3 regions of the Streptomyces sp. NPDC047453 genome follow, and region 2 is predicted to be linked to each of the others. Evidence: riboswitches for the same ligand, from Rfam matches in the RefSeq annotation. Region 2 holds a riboswitch; each other region holds the start of a gene.
The links. A riboswitch is a leader RNA that binds a small molecule or an ion and turns the genes downstream of it on or off. The one in region 2 is predicted to bind cobalamin.
Positions count from the first base shown of each region.

Region 1: another riboswitch for cobalamin. It lies ahead of ABZ818_RS38490 (CbtB-domain containing protein); the one in region 2 lies ahead of ABZ818_RS05630 (cobalamin biosynthesis protein).
Region 3: another riboswitch for cobalamin. It lies ahead of ABZ818_RS15665 (ribonucleoside-diphosphate reductase subunit alpha); the one in region 2 lies ahead of ABZ818_RS05630 (cobalamin biosynthesis protein).

Region 1 is NZ_JBEYTS010000095.1:9,106-14,361, reverse strand. It holds gene ABZ818_RS38500 (MFS transporter) at 1-487, shown strand, start outside; gene ABZ818_RS38495 (aminotransferase class V-fold PLP-dependent enzyme) at 539-1,651, opposite strand; cobalamin riboswitch at 2,093-2,229, shown strand; gene ABZ818_RS38490 (CbtB-domain containing protein) at 2,268-2,486, shown strand; gene ABZ818_RS38485 (CbtA family protein) at 2,508-3,269, shown strand; gene ABZ818_RS38480 (histidine phosphatase family protein) at 3,326-3,901, opposite strand; gene ABZ818_RS38475 (DeoR/GlpR family DNA-binding transcription regulator) at 3,904-4,674, opposite strand; gene ABZ818_RS38470 (MFS transporter) at 4,764-5,256, shown strand, end outside.
Region 2 is NZ_JBEYTS010000004.1:21,532-26,787, reverse strand. It holds gene ABZ818_RS05635 (cobyric acid synthase) at 1-1,412, opposite strand, end outside; gene ABZ818_RS05630 (cobalamin biosynthesis protein) at 1,409-2,350, opposite strand; cobalamin riboswitch at 2,450-2,587, opposite strand; gene ABZ818_RS05625 (hypothetical protein) at 2,774-2,998, opposite strand; gene ABZ818_RS05620 (inorganic phosphate transporter) at 3,032-4,294, opposite strand; gene ABZ818_RS05615 (class II aldolase/adducin family protein) at 4,450-5,115, shown strand.
Region 3 is NZ_JBEYTS010000014.1:88,608-93,863, reverse strand. It holds gene ABZ818_RS15685 (GntR family transcriptional regulator) at 1-233, shown strand, start outside; gene ABZ818_RS15680 (DUF3311 domain-containing protein) at 377-676, shown strand; gene mctP (monocarboxylate uptake permease MctP) at 673-2,283, shown strand; gene ABZ818_RS15670 (GNAT family N-acetyltransferase) at 2,361-2,867, shown strand; cobalamin riboswitch at 2,913-3,067, shown strand; gene ABZ818_RS15665 (ribonucleoside-diphosphate reductase subunit alpha) at 3,190-5,256, shown strand, end outside.

The DNA of each region.
Region 1 (5,256 bases), on a different contig from region 2:
CATCGTCTCCGCCGCGGTGGCCGTCGTCGGCCAACTGCGCCTGACCGGCTGGGCCAAGCAGCGGTGGCAACCCAGCCAGGCGCTGGTTCGGGGACTGGCCGTGATGGGGCTGGCCTTCCTGCCGCTCGCGCTCGCCCCGCGCGGCTCCTCGGGGGCCGCGCTGGTCTCGCTGGTGGCCGCGGTGGTCCTGCTCGCGGTGGGTTCCGCCGTGGTCTACCCGTTCGAGATGGACACCGTCGTCGCCCTGTCGGGCAACCGCCTGGTCGCGACCTACTACGGGCTCTACAACACCGTCTCCGGCCTGGGCATCACCCTGGGCAACCTGGTCACCGGCGCGCTGTGGGACTTCGCCCAGCGGCACCATGCCCTCTGGATGACCTGGACGGCCCTGACCGCCACCGGACTCGTGTGCGCCGCCTCGGTCGGGGCGCTCGCCCGTGCCGGGCGGCTCACCGGTGAGGCAGAGCCCGAGCCCGCTCCCGCCTGACGGAAAGGAGATCGCCGGTCCGCGGGTTCGACGTGTCGCCGACTCGCGGGTTCAACTCTCCAGGGACGACAGTGCGGTGGCGACCCGTTCGGCTGCCTCCGGCGGGGTCGAGGCGTGCGGGGAGAGCCTGAGCGAGTCGGTGCGCACGGTCGCGGTGACGCCTTCGGCGTGCAGTGCCTTGGCGACGAGGGACGGATCGTGGTCCGGCAGGGTGAAGGAGAGGATGCCCGCGCGCCGCGCCGGGTCGACGGGGGAGAGGACGCGGCCGCCGCACGTTTCGACGACCTCGGTGAGTTCGGCGATCCGTACGGCGATCGCGGCTTCGATGGCGGCGACGGTGTGCCGCTCGACGAGGTCCAGCGCGGCCGCGAACGCGGCGGCCGTCACCGGACTCAGATTGGTGATCGACCACCGTCGTGCGTCCGGGGCGGGCGGGTGCTCGGCTCCGTCGAAGAGGCCGACCTCCTCGACGCCCGTCCAGCCGGTGAGGACCGGCTCCAGGGATTCCAGAGCGCGGTCGGACAGCGAGGCGAAGCCGGTCGACCATCCGGCGCGCAGCCATTTCTGGCCGCCCGCGACCACCACGTCGGCGGCGTCCCAGGACAGCGAGGCGACACCGAACGCCTGAATGGCGTCCACGATCAGCAGCCGGTCGGGCCCGATCGCCTCGCGCAGCGCCGCCAGGTCGGCACGGAACCCGGTGCGGAAGTCCACGGCGCTGACCGACACGGCCACGACGTCGTCGGTCAGCGCGGCGCGGACCAGGTCGGGGGTGACTCCGGAGCCGGGCGCGGGGTCGATCCAGCGCGGAGTGGCCCGGCCCAGGTCCGCGGAGCGGCGCCACGGGTAGTGGTTGGCGGGGAAGTCGGTGCGTGGCGCGACGACCACGCCCTCTCGGATGCCGAGTGCGGCGTGGAACAGTCCGGTGGACGCGTTCGGGAGGAGCACCGTGTGCCGGGCGTCGGTGCCGGCGAGACGGGCGGCCGTGTCCCGCGCGGTCTCCTCCGCGCGCATCAGGGTGTCCACGGTGGTGTGGTCGGCGCGGGCGGACGCCTCCAGGGCGCGCGCGGTGGCGGTGACGGCGTCCCGGGAGGGCGGTCCGAAACGTGCGAAGTCCAGGTACCCGGCTGGTGTGTCGAAGTGGGCGGCGTACGACGTGAGCACGGGGCTCGTCCCTCCGGGGTGGTGCGTGCGGATCGAGTGGCGCGGCGGGCGGAGTGCCTGTGGGTGCGCCGGACGGCGGGGCAGCAGCGTGCGCCGTCCCACCGGTCTGAGCTGGTCAGAGCCTGCCAGCGCATCTTGCCACAGCACCGGAGCGCCCTGTCGGGCCATCGCGGCAGCAGAGTCTGGGAGGGGCGGCCGACGACGCGGACCGCATCACCGTCCTGTCCCAGGGGCGGATCCACTTCGACGGCACCACGCACGGCTTCCTCGGCAACGCCCCGCCGGACACTCCGGGCTCCCGCCGCGCGGAGGCCGCCTACACGGCGTTGACGCTCCAGGGCTGAGGCTGACGCTTCAGGGTCGAAAAGGAGCCTCCGCAAGTTCCGCGGAGTACGGCTGGTGGAGAAGATCACGTCCGTGGTCGCGGTCTTGGCCGGGCCCCCGGCACGCGATACCGTCTGTCCGATATCGACGACGGCACGACGGAAGCCGGTGGGAATCCGGCACGGTCGCGCCACTGTATGCGAACGCCCCAGGGATGTTCGTGAGTCAGACCCGCGGCTGTCGTCCTGTGCACCACCGAGATGGGACGCGAACTCCCAGAGGAGGTTCTGCCATGGCGCAGACCGTCGCTCAGCCGACCGCCACCCCCGCCGTTCCCGCCACGCTGCCGCTGAAGGCGATAGCTCCCTGGGCGGTCTTCTTCGGCGTTCTCATGCTGGTCCTGCTCTACTTCGTCGGCGCCGAGCAGGGCGCCACCTCCGTGTTCAGCGGCACGGACGTCCACGAGTGGGTGCACGACGCCCGCCACCTGCTCGGCTTCCCCTGCCACTGAGGCGAGGGACGCCGCACGCTCATGAACTCCGCAACGGTAAGAAACCTTCTGGTGCGGGGCATGCTCGCCGGCCTTGCCGCCGGTGTGCTCGCCCTGGTCGCCGCCTACTTCCTCGGGGAGCCGTTCGTCGACAAGGCGATCGGCCTCGAGGAGGCGCACTCCCACTCCCACTCTCATGACGAGGTGGAAGTCGTCTCCCGTTCCCTGCAGTCCACCGCCGGTCTCGCCACCGGCGTCCTCGTCTACGGGGTCGCCTTCGGCGGTATCGCCGCGCTCGCCTTCTGCTTCGCGCTGGGCCGCGTGGGCCGCTTCTCCCCGCGGGCGACCGCGCTGCTGCTGTCCGGCTGCGCGCTGCTGGCCGTGTACGTCGTGCCGTTCCTGAAGTACCCGGCCAACCCGCCCGCGGTCGGCCAGGAAGACACCATCGGCAAGCGCACGACCCTGTACTTCCTGATGATGCTGCTCAGCATCCTCCTCGCGATCGCCGCCACGATCCTGGGCAAGCGCCTCGCGCCCACGCTGGGCACGTGGTACGCGACGGTGGCCGCGGTGGCCGCCTTCGCCGTGGTGATCGGGCTGGCCTACGCCTTCCTGCCGGTCGTCAACGAGGTTCCGGCGGACTTCCCGGCCACCCTGCTGTGGCGGTTCAGGCTCTCCGCCCTGGCCATGCAGACCGTCCTGTGGGGCGGATTCGGGCTGCTCTTCGGCGAGTTGGCCCAGCGGTTGCTGAACCCCAGCCCCGCGACCGCCGCGTCCGGGCAGGCGGTGCCGGCCGCGCACTGAACCCTTCGGCACACGACAGGGCCCTTCGGATCCGTCCGGGGGCCCTGTCGCGTTCGTCAGGACGCCGCCGCCAGCGGCTGTCCGAGCCGCAGATTCCAGCGGCCGGCCCGACCGCTGAACTCCGTTGCCGTCAAAGGCGGTACGTCCAGCCGCCAGAAACCGGTCGCGGGCACGCCCAGCACATGGACGACCGCGGCCCGTACGACCTCCGGCTCGACCACCGCGAGCGTACGGCCGTCGGTGTCCCGCGCGCTGTCCAGCCAGTGCCCGACCCGCTCGCACGCGTCCCGCACCGACTCCCCGCCGTGCGGTGCGCAGTCGGGGTCGGCGAGCCAGCGGCCCACCGCCTCCGGCTCGGTGGCCATCACCTCCTCCAGGGTCCGGCCCCTCCAGCGGCCCGCGTCCAGACCGGCCAACTCCCGTACCGCCACGCCGTCGAGGCCGAGCGCCGACGCCGTCTCCCGGCAGCGTGCGCTCGGGGACAGGAGCACGCGGGCGGCCGCGGGCAGCGATCCGGCCGCCGAACGGGCCCTGGCCGCCCCGCCGTCGTCGATCGAGTCGCCGTCGTCGAACCGGGCCTGCCGCAGCGACGGGCTCGTCGCGGGCGCGACGAGAGTGATTCGGATGGTCAACTTCACTCCCACCGCGCGGTGTTGACGATCGTGCCCGCGGCGCGGATCGTCTCGACCTCGCCGGGTGGCGCGGAATCGTCGGTGACGAGGGTGTGCAGCCGCGAGACCGGTGCGACGAAGGCGTGCGCCGTACGGGACAGTTTGGTGCCGTCGGCCACGGCGAGCACGCGCCGGGCGGAGTCGATCGCGGCCCGTTTCACCGCCGCGTCGTCCAAGTCGTAGGCGGTCAGGCCCTGTTGTGCGGTCAGCCCACAGCAGCCGATGACGGCGGTGTCGAAGCGCAGGGCCGCCAGCGAAGCCAGGGTCAGGGGGCCGGTGAGGGCTCCCTCGCCCGGACGGGGCCGGCCGCCGGGCACGAGGAGGGTGGTCTGCCCGGGACTGTCGGCCAGCGCGTCGACGGCCTGGAGGGACAGCGGCATCACGGTCACCCGCCGGCCGCGCAGCGCCCTGGCCACTTCCAGGCAGGTGGTGCCGCTGTCGAGGACGACCGTCTCCCCGTCGGCGATCAGCGCGGCCGCGTCCGCGGCGATGCGCTGCTTGGCCCGTGTGCCCTCCTGCGCGCGCAGGGGGAAGGGTGGCTCCTCGCCGCGCAGCAGCAGGGACCGGGCGCCGCCCCGGAAGCGTTCCAGTACGCCTTGGGCGGCCAGGGCCTCCAGGTCGCGGCGGATGGTCATCTCCGAGGCTCCGGTGAGTTCGGCCAACTGGCCGACGCCGAGGCTTCCCGCCTCGCGCACCGCGTCCGTGATCCGCCTCAGACGGCCCGTGTTCCCCATGCGGCGATTGAACACCATGCGCCGACGAACAGGAACACTGTGAGAAGAGGCGCTTTCCAAACACCATTCATGTTCGATACGTTCGCTCCATGGAGCGATCACTTCGCGCGGCGCGTCTGGCGACCTTCACGTACTTCATCCTCAACGGGACCCTGCTGGGGATGTGGATCGTGCAGATCCCGCCCATCGAGCACCGCGTCGGCGTCAGCCACGCCGTCCTGGGCGGCTTCCTGCTGCTGCTCGGGGCGGGCGCCTTCGTGGGGATGCAGCTGGCCGGCCCGGTCGCCGACCGCCTCGGCACCCGGATCGTCGTGCCCGCCGCCGGTGTCCTGTGCAGTGCCGCTCTCGTGCTGCCCGGACTGGCCTCGAAGCCGTGGATGCTCGCCGGAGCCCTGATCGTGCTCGGGTTCGGCAACGGCTGCCTGGACGTGAGTATGAACGCCCACGCCGTCCAGGTCGAGAAGGCGTACGGACGCCCGGTGATGTCCGCGTTCCACGCCACGTTCTCCGTCGGCGGCGTGCTGGCCGCCCTCGCGGGTGCCGCCGTCGCGAGCGCGGGCTGGACCCCGGCGGCGACGCTCG
Region 2 (5,256 bases):
AGGTCGCCGAGCCGGTCGAGCTGCTCCTCGCGCAGCGCGGCGAACGAGGTGTCGGGCGCCGGCACGAAACGGCGTCCAGCCGCGGCCGCCACCTCGCGCAGGAACGCGCGCCGGAAGCCGTCCGACTCCAGCGAGCCGTGCCAGTGCGTGCCCCAGACGGCCCCGACCCGGCAGCCGTCCAGGAAGGGTTCCCCGCCGGTGACTTCGGCGACCCCGTGGTGGATCTCGTACCCCTCGACCCGCTGGCCGAGGGCCACGCCCCGCGGCCGGGTGAGGGTCTTCTCACGGGCGAACCCGACCCGTACGGGCAGCAGGCCCAGCCCGTCGACGTGCCCGCGCCGGCTCTCCACGTCGTCCTCGATGTGCTCGCCGAGGATCTGGAAGCCGCCGCAGATGCCCAGCACCGGCCGCCCCTCGGCGGCCCGGCTCGCCACAGCCCGTGCGAGCCCCCGCTCCCGCAGCCATTCCAGCGCCCTGACCGTGCCGCGTGTGCCGGGCACGACGACGAGGTCGGCGTCGGTCAGCTCCTCGGGCCGGTCCACGAACCGCACGACGACGCCCGGTTCGGCGGCGAGCGCGTCCACGTCGGTGAAGTTGGACATCAGCGGCACGGCGCAGACGGCGACCCGCAGCACGTCCTCCCCGACCGGGGGAGCCACGGCGGACTCCCGCACGGCTCCCCGAAGGGACATGCGCAGCCCGTCCTCCTCGTCGATGCCGAGCCCGTGCCGGAACGGCAGCACGCCGTACGTACGCCGGCCGGTGAGCCCGTGCAGCATGTCGAGCCCGGGTTCGAGCAGCGAGACGTCCCCGCGGAACTTGTTGACGAGGAACCCGGCGACGAGTTCCTGGTCCTCCGGCGACAGCAGTGCGAGCGTGCCGTAGAAGGAGGCGAAGACGCCACCGCGGTCGATGTCGCCGACGACGAGCACGGGCAGCCGCGCGCCGCGCGCGATCCCCATGTTGACGATGTCGGTCCGGCGCAGGTTGATCTCCGCCGGGCTGCCCGCCCCCTCGCAGATCACCGCGTCGTGCGTGCTCCGCAGCTCGGCGAGGCAGTCCAGCACGGTGCCGAGGAGCTTCTGCTGCCGCCCGCCGTGGTAGCCGCGCGCGCTCAACTCGCCCACCGGTTTGCCCAGCAGGACGACCTGGCTGCTCTGCTCGCCGCCCGGCTTGAGCAGCACCGGGTTCATCAGCGCGGTCGGCTCGATGCGGCACGCCTGGGCCTGCATGGCCTGCGCCCGCCCGATCTCGGCGCCCTCCCGGGTGACGAACGAGTTGAGGGACATGTTCTGCGCCTTGAAGGGAGCGACCTTCACGCCCTGGCGCCGCAGCCACCGGCAGATCCCGGCCGTGACGACGCTCTTCCCGGCGTCGGAGGTGGTGCCGGCGACGAGCAGACCGCCACTCATGACGTCCGTCCTCTCTTCAGCAGCCGTACGCCCGCGCACACTCCGAGCGCGAGCCAGCCCACGCGGCGGGAGAGCCGTACCGCGCGCTCGATGTCACCCGGCCGGACGGCGCGTCCGGCGCCGTTGAGCACCGGGCGGTGCTCCACGCGCCCGGCGTACGAGAGCGTGCCGCCCAGCCGCACCCCGAGCGCCCCCGCGAAGGCGGCTTCCACCGGACCGGCGTTGGGGCTCGGATGCTTCCCGGCGTCGGAGCGCCAGGCCCGTACGGCACCGCGCGGGTCGTCGCCCGCGACGGCCGCCAGGGTGGCGGTGAGCCGGGCCCCCGGCCATCCGGCGAGGTCGTCGAGCCGGGCCGAGGCCCAGCCGTAGCGGCGGTACCGGGGGGACTTGTGCCCGACCATGGCGTCCAGGGTGTTGACCGCGCGGAAGCCGAGAAGGCCCGGCACACCGGCGGCGGCGCCCCACACCAGCGCGCCCACCACCGCATCGGAGGTGTTCTCGGCGACGGACTCGACGACGGCCCGGGCGATCCCGTCGGCGTCCAGCGCCTGCGGGTCGCGCCCGCACAGATGCGGCAGCCGCGCCCGGGCGGCCTCGACGTCCCCGGCCCCCAGCGCGCGCCCGATCTCCCGTGCCTCACGGGCGAGGGAGGTCCCGCCGACGACGGCCCAGGTGGCGGCGGCGGTCAGCGCGACGGACGCGGTACGGGAGGAACGCGCGGCGGACACGGCCAGCGCGGCCGACGACACGACGCCCCCCACGCACACGGCGGTGTGCAGGGCGCCCCAGCCGCGGTGGTCCCGCCACAGCGCGCGTTCCACGGCACCCGCGGCCCGTCCGAACACGGCGACGGGGTGCCCGCGGCGCGGATCGCCGAGGAGCAGGTCACCGAGGAGGCCGGCGGCGGCGCCGTACGCGAAGTCGCGATCGGCACCCATCGGGTCAGCCGGTCGTGCGGACGGTCGGACAGACGCTGGTGAACCTTGGTCGGCAGCCGCGCATGGCGATATGTGTCCTCACTCAGGGTGTCCACGCCCTGGTTCGACGAGACCGGCGGCGAGAGTTCCTGGCTCCCGGGGAAGTTCTTCCCCGGTCACAGTGGCGGGACCGCGCCGGATTCGCACCGGACTTCCTCTCCTGCCGCCGTACTTGGCTCCGGCAGTCCACCACGCACCGCGAACACCCGTCAACCTGCCGTTGACCTGCGCAGGGGTACTGAGATGAGGCCCACACCGCGGGCGCCGGGGACCAGAAGACCCGCCCTTCCCGGGCCGTCGTGGGGACGGCCCGGAAAGGGCGGGTGACGTGAGGGGGTGGGACCCGGACCCGAACCCGGTTGCCAGGGGCCGGGCCGCGGCGGGTTAGGCCACGATCAGGTAGATCCCGTAGGCCACGGCGGCGGCGCACGCGGCGAAGCAGGCGTAGGCGCCGGTGACCGCGAGGGCCCCGCCGCCGTGGCCCGCGGCGACGGCCCGCTCGCGGCGGGAGAGGCCGGCGATGCCGAGGGTGAACAGGGCCACGAGGCCCACCGTGACGCCGAGGCTGACGCCGAAGACGGAGCCGAGGGCCACCCAGTCGATCTTCATGGTGCTTCTCTTCCTTCTGCCTGTGGCGCGGGCTCAGACGGTGGCGGCCGGCGGGGTCGCCACGGACGCGGGTTCACCGGCGGGTGCGGAGGCCTGGGCGGGGATCGTGGCGGTGAGTTCCTCGGTCACCGGGGAGGCCGGGGGCGGGGTGACGGCGGCGATGGCCTGGGTGACCACGCCGGCCGGCTCCTCGGTCTCGTTGACGTTGGTGTGGTCGACGACCTCGCGGCGGGAGATCTTCCAGATCGCGGCGCTGGAGGCCACCAGGAACGCGGCGACGAGCCAGGTGCCCCAGTCGCCGAGGCGCGTCACGGCCTCCGCGCCGGCCGCGACCAGGGCCGCGGCGGGCAGCGTGAGGGCCCAGGCGACGGCCATGCGGCTCGCGGTGGACCAGCGCACCACGCCGCCCTTGCGGCCCAGGCCCGCGCCCATCACCGAACCGGAGACGACGTGCGTGGTGGAGAGGGAGAAGCCGAGGTGGGAGGAGGCCAGGATGGCGGTGGCCGCGCTGGTCTGGGCGGCGAAGCCCTGCTGCGGCTGGAGGTCGGTCAGGCCCTTGCCCATGGTGCGGATGATGCGCCAGCCGCCGATGTAGGTGCCGAGCGCGATGGCCAGGCCCGCCGAGAGGATGACCCAGGTGGGAGGGTTGGCGCCGGGGGCGAGGGCGCCGCCGGCGATCAGGGCGAGGGTGATGACGCCCATCGTCTTCTGCGCGTCGTTGGTGCCGTGGGCCAGCGAGACCAGGCCCGCGGAGGCGATCTGCCCGGCGCGGTGGCCCTTCTCGGCCGCCTTGCCGTTCGAATTCGACTTACGGCCGATGCCGTACGACAGCCGGGTCGAGACCAGCGCGGCCAGACCCGCGACGACCGGTGCGGCGACCGCCGGGATCAGGACCTTGGTGAGCAGGACACCGCCGTGCACGGCGCTGAAACCGGCCGAGGCGATGGTGGCGCCGATCAGACCGCCCATGAGGGCGTGCGAGGAACTGGAGGGGAGTCCGACCAGCCAGGTCAGCAGGTTCCAGAGGATCGCGCCCACCAGGGCGGCGAAGATGACTTCGGGACGGATGCCGGTCTCGTCGACGAGACCCTTGGAGATCGTGTTGGCGACCTCCACGGACAGGAAGGCGCCCACCAGGTTCAGCACGGCGGACATGGCCACCGCGACCTTGGGCTTGAGCGCACCGGTGGAGATGGTCGTGGCCATCGCGTTTGCGGTGTCGTGGAAACCGTTCGTGAAATCGAACGCGAGTGCGGTGATCACCACTATCGCGAGGATCATCGAGAAGCTTTCCATTTACCCAGGCAATCGTTCGAGCGTCATTGGCGCGTTGAACGTAGGTAACCCGGATGAACGGAAGATGAACTGAGTCGGTCATCGGGGTGTCCGTTCCCGTGGTCCGATGAGGAGAGAGCGGTCGCTCGCGTGAGGTGTCCTGGCACGATCGGCACATGACCGAACTCGGAGAGACGGCCCGCGCCTGGCGGGCGCTGGTCGCGGCGGCCCGCCGCACGGTGTCCGACGGACTGGTCGTCGGCACCTCCGGCAACGTGTCCGTCCGCGTGGGCGACACCGTGCTGGTCACCCCCTCGGGCGTCCCCTACGACCGGCTCACGGACGACGACGTCACCGGTGTCGGCCTCGACGGCCGGCAGGTGCTCGGCACACTGGTGCCGACCAGCGAACTGCCCATGCACCTCGCCGTCTACCGCAGCACCGACGCGGGCGCCGTCGTCCACACCCACGCCGTGCACGCGACGGCCGTATCGACCCTCGTCACCGAGCTCCCGCTGATCCACTACATGGCCGGCGCGCTCGGCGGGCCCGTCCGCGTGGCCCCGTACGCCACGTACGGCACCGAGGAACTGGCCGGGAACATGCTGCGTGCCCTCGACGGCCGCACCGGCTGCCTGCTGCGCAACCACGGCACCGTCACCTACGGCGCCACACTCGACCAGGCCTACGACCGTACGGCCCAGTTGGAGTGGATGTGCCGTGTGTGGCTGGCGGCGTCCGGCGTCCCCGGCCTGACACCGGCTCTGCTGACGCCGGAGCAACTGGCCCAGGCGGGGGAGCGGCTGCGGGCGTACGGACAGCCGGGGCCGGGGCGCGTGTAGCGACAGGGGCGGAAGCCGGGGAATCGGGAACGGGGCGGGACGGTGGCCCCGCGTGCGGGCGGCGCCGGAATGAACGCCGCTCTCCATGGAACTCGCGCGGACATGTCACCCCGACCCTTCGTCCCACTGGCCGGTGACCGG
Region 3 (5,256 bases), on a different contig from region 2:
CCGCCCTCGCCGAGGTCTACGACGTCCATCTCGCAGAGGCCGAGGAGACCATCGAGACCTCGCTGGCCACTCCGCGCGAGGCGGGCCTGCTCGGCACCGACGTGGGCCTGCCGATGCTGCTGCTCTCCCGGCACTCCCTGGACCGCGAGGGCCGGCCGGTGGAGTGGGTGCGGTCGGTGTACCGCGGGGACCGCTACAAGTTCGTGGCGCGTCTCAAGCGGCCACAGGAGTAAGGGTCCTGTGATGGCGTAAGAATCTCGTGGCGGTCCGCGGCGTCATGCGCGCGAGGGATTCCGCACCTGTGACACCGTGACCTAGATTGCCTGCGCACTGCACGGACGCTCGCCGGTGATCAGCTAGGGGACGGAGTCGCCACATGTCGAATGCCCCGGAAGCCACCAGAGCGGTGGTGACACCCTTACGGGTCGTCATCGCCCTCTGCCTCGTCGCCCCCTTCGTGGCGCTGCTGTGGGTGGGGTCGTACGCGAAGACGGATCCGGTGTTCACAGGGATCCCGTTCTTCTACTGGTACCAGATGCTGTGGGTGGTCCTCTCCGCGGCCCTGACGATGACCGCATACCGGCTGTGGCTGCGTGATCAGCGCGCCGCCCGGGCCTCGCGGGCCGCGCGGACCGCCCCTGCCGCCACGCCCGAGGACGGGGGTGCGGTCAAGTGAAGGACGGTGTCAACGGCGTCGCGCTCGGCGTCTGCGTCTTCTTCTTCCTGCTCGTCACCGTCATGGGCTTCCTGGCCTCGCGCTGGCGCCGTGCCGAGAACGAGCACAGCCTGGACGAATGGGGCCTGGGCGGCCGGTCGTTCGGCACCTGGGTGACCTGGTTCCTGCTCGGCGGCGACCTGTACACCGCCTACACCTTCGTGGCCGTGCCGGCCGCCGTCTACGCCACGGGCGCGGCCGGCTTCTTCGCGGTGCCGTACACGATCCTGGTCTACCCGCTGATCTTCACGTTCCTGCCGCGGCTGTGGTCGGTGTCCCACCGGCACGGATACGTGACCACCTCGGACTTCGTCCGCGGCCGGTTCGGCTCCAAGAGCCTGTCGCTGGCGGTGGCGCTCACCGGCATCCTCGCGACCATGCCGTACATCGCGCTCCAACTGGTCGGCATCCAGGCCGTGCTTGACGTGATGGGCGTCGGTGGCGGCGACAGCACCCACTGGTTCGTGAAGGACCTGCCGCTGCTGATCGCCTTCGGTGTGCTGGCGGCCTACACCTACTCGTCGGGACTGCGCGCGCCCGCGCTGATCGCGTTCGTGAAGGACACCCTGATCTACATCGTGATCGCGGTGGCCATCATCTACATCCCGATCAAGCTGGGCGGCTTCGGCGAGGTGTTCGCCAAGGCGGACCAGAAGTTCAGCGAGTCGGGGACGGGCGGCCTGGTGCCGGCGGCGGCCGGCCAGTGGACGTACGCCACGCTGGCCCTGGGCTCCGCGCTCGCGCTGTTCATGTACCCGCACTCGATCACCGCGACCCTGTCCTCGCGCAGCCGCGAGGTGATCCGCCGCAACACCACGATCCTGCCGCTGTACTCGCTGATGCTGGGCCTGCTCGCCCTGCTGGGCTTCATGGCGATCGCGGCGGGCGTGCAGGTGAAGAACGGCCAGCTGGCCATTCCGCAGCTGTTCGAGAACATGTTCCCGGACTGGTTCGCGGGCGTGGCGTTCGCGGCGATCGCCATCGGCGCGCTGGTGCCGGCGGCCATCATGTCGATCGCCGCCGCGAACCTGTTCACCCGCAACATCTACAAGGACTTCCTCCGCCCGCACGCGACGCCGAAGGAGGAGACCCGGGTCTCCAAGATCGTGTCGCTGCTGGTCAAGGTGGGCGCGCTGGTCTTCGTCCTGACCATGGACAAGACGGTCGCCATCAACTTCCAGCTGCTCGGCGGCATCTGGATCCTGCAGACCTTCCCGGCCCTGGTCGGCGGCCTGTTCACCCGCTGGTTCCACCGCTGGGCGCTGCTGGCGGGCTGGGCGGTCGGCATGGTCTACGGCACGGTCGCCGCCTACGGGGTCGCCTCGCCGACGCAGAAGCACTTCGGCGGTTCGGCGAAGGAGATCCCGGGCATCGGCGAGATCGGCTACATCGGCCTGACGGCGTTCGTGCTCAACGCGGTCGTCGCGGTGGTCCTGACGTTCGTGCTGAGGGCGGTCAAGGCGCCTCAGGGCGTGGACGAGACCCGGCCGGAGGACTACACGGCGGACGCCGGCGACCCGGGCGTCGAGGTGGAGCTCCCGCCGACCACGGCGGCGGCGCCGCACTGACACCCGGGAGGGGCATCCCACGGGCCGCCGGAGAAATCCGGCGGCCCGCTGCCGTGCCCGTGCGGCACACTCGGGCCATGGACATCGCGATCCGGCCGGTGGAACCCGGCGAGTACGGCACCCTCGGTGAGATCACCGCCCAGGCCTACCTCCGGGACGGGCTCCTCGACTTCGGCGAGAGCGACGAGTATCTCGGCGAGCTGCGGGACGTGGCCAAGCGGGCGGCCGCGGCCGAGGTGCTGGTGGCGGTGGCGGACGGGACGGTGCTCGGCGGCGTGACCTTCGTCCCCGGCACTGGCCCCATGGCCGACCTCGCCGGTCCCGGGGAGACCGAGATACGGATGCTCGCGGTCGCCCACACGGCGCGCGGCCGAGGCGTCGGCGAGGCCCTCGTACGGGCCTGCCTGGACCGGGCACGGGCCGTGCAGGGCTGTGTCCGCGTGGTGCTGTCCACCCAGGGCACCATGCACACCGCCCACCGCATCTACGAGCGTCTGGGCTTCGTCCGCACGCCGGGCCGGGACTGGAACCCCCTCCCGCACCTGGACGACATCATGCTGCTCACCTACGAGTTGACATTCTGACACGTTCCGGAGTCGACGCGGCACAACATATGGGGGTGCCCGACTCACTCAGCACAAGATGTATGCTCGTGCTCACTGTCGCCGCAGGGGAATCCGGTGCGAATCCGGAACTGTCCCGCAACGGTGTACTCGTGCACGTATGCCCCCATGGGCCGCCACGAGCGTCAGTCCGAGGACCTGCCGACAGTGCGCCCGGCCGTCCGGTCCGGGTGCCCTGACGTCCGGGCCTCGTGGAATGGGCCGGTGGACGCGGCGCCGCGTGCGCTCGTGTGCCGCCCCCTGCCCTCGGCGAGGCCCCGTGCCGAGCGAGGGAGAGCTCCACGTGACCATCGCGCCAGCAGACCCGGTTTCAGTCACAGCTCCGGAAACCGACGGTCCAGGTGCCGTACTGCTGCGGACCCTGACCGAGCTGACCGCCGACCTCCCCGACGCCGACCCCGGCCGGGTCGCCGCCGCCGCGCTGCGCGGCCGGTCGGCGCGGGCCGACGAGGCCGAGTTGCGCGAGCTGGCCACGGAGGCGGCCGCCGGGCTCATCTCCGAGGACCCCGCCTACTCCCGGCTCGCGGCCAGGCTGCTGACCCTCGCCGTCCGCGCCGAGGCCGCCTCCCAGGGCGTCGCCTCCTTCACCGACTCGGTCGCCGTGGGGCATCGCGAGGGCCTCATCGCCGACCGGACGGCCGAGTTCGTACGCGCCCATGCCGACCGCCTGGACGCGCTGATCGACCGGGCCGCCGACGACCGCTTCGGCTACTTCGGCCTGCGCACCCTGCACAGCCGGTACCTGCTGCGGCACCCGATCACCCGCAAGGTGATCGAGACGCCGCAGCACTTCATGCTGCGGGTCGCGGCGGGTCTCGCGCAGGACGCCACCGCGCGGTCGGTCGACGAGGTCGAGGCGCTCTACGGGCTGATGAGCCGCCTCGACTACCTGCCCTCCTCCCCCACGCTCTTCAACTCCGGGACGCGTCACCCCCAGATGTCGTCCTGCTACCTGCTCGACTCCCCCAGGGACGAGCTGGACTCGATCTACGAGCGCTACCTCCAGGTCGCCCGTCTGTCCAAGCACGCCGGCGGCATCGGCATCGCCTACTCCCGCATCCGCTCCCGCGGTTCGCTGATCCGCGGCACCAACGGGCACTCCAACGGCATCGTGCCGTTCCTGAAGACCCTGGACGCCTCGGTGGCCGCCGTGAACCAGGGCGGCCGGCGCAAGGGCGCCGCCGCGGTCTACCTGGAGACCTGGCACTCGGACATCGAGGAGTTCCTGGAGCTGCGCGACAACACCGGCGAGGACGCCCGCCGGACGCACAACCTCAACCTCGCGCACTGGGTCCCGGACGAGTTCATGCGCCGGGTGAACGCCGACGGGCAGTGGTCGCTGTTCTCCCCCGCGGACGTGCCGGAGCTGGCCGACCTGTGGGGCGAGGAGTTCGACGCCGCGTACCGCACCGCGGAGGCGCGGGGCCTGGCGAGGAAGACCATGCCGGCCCGCGACCTGTACGGCCGCATGATGCGCACCCTCGCGCAGACCGGCAACGGCTGGATGACCTTCAAGGACGCCGCCAACCGCACCGCCAACCAGACGGCACAGCCCGGCCACGTCGTCCACTCCTCCAACCTCTGCACGGAGATCCTGGAGGTCACCGACGACGGCGAGACGGCGGTGTGCAACCTGGGTTCGGTCAACCTCGGCGCGTTCGTGGCCGGCGGGGACATCGACTGGGAGCGGCTGGACGAGACCGTCCGCACCGCCGTCACCTTCCTCGACCGCGTGGTGGACATCAACTTCTACCCGACCGAGCAGGCGGGCCGCTCCAACGCCCGCTGGCGGCCGGTGGGCCTGGGCGCCATGGGCCTTCAGGACGTCTTCTTCAAGCTGCGGCTGCCCTTCGACTCCCCGGAGGCGAAGGCCCTGTCCACCCGTATCGCCGAGCGGATCATGCTCGCCGCGTACGAGGCGTCGGCCGACCTCGCCGAGCGCGAGGGCCCGCTGCCCGCATGGGAGAAGACCCGTACGGCCCGGGGCGTGCTGCACCCCGACCACTACGACGTCGAGCTGACCTGGCCGGAACGCTGGGCGGCCCTGCGCGAGCGGATCGCCGCCGTCGGCATGCGCAACTCGCTGCTGCTCGCCATCGCCCCGACCGCCACCATCGCCTCGATCGCGGGCGTGTACGAGTGCATCGAGCCGCAGGTCTCCAACCTCTTCAAGCGCGAGACACTCTCCGGGGAGTTCCTTCAGGTCAACTCGTACCTGGTGAACGATCTGAAGGCGCTCGGCGTCTGGGACGCCCGGACCCGCGAGGCGCTGCGCGAGGCGAACGGCTCGGTGCAGGACTTCGCCTGGATCCCCGAGGACGTGCGGACGCTGTACCGCACGGCGTGGGAG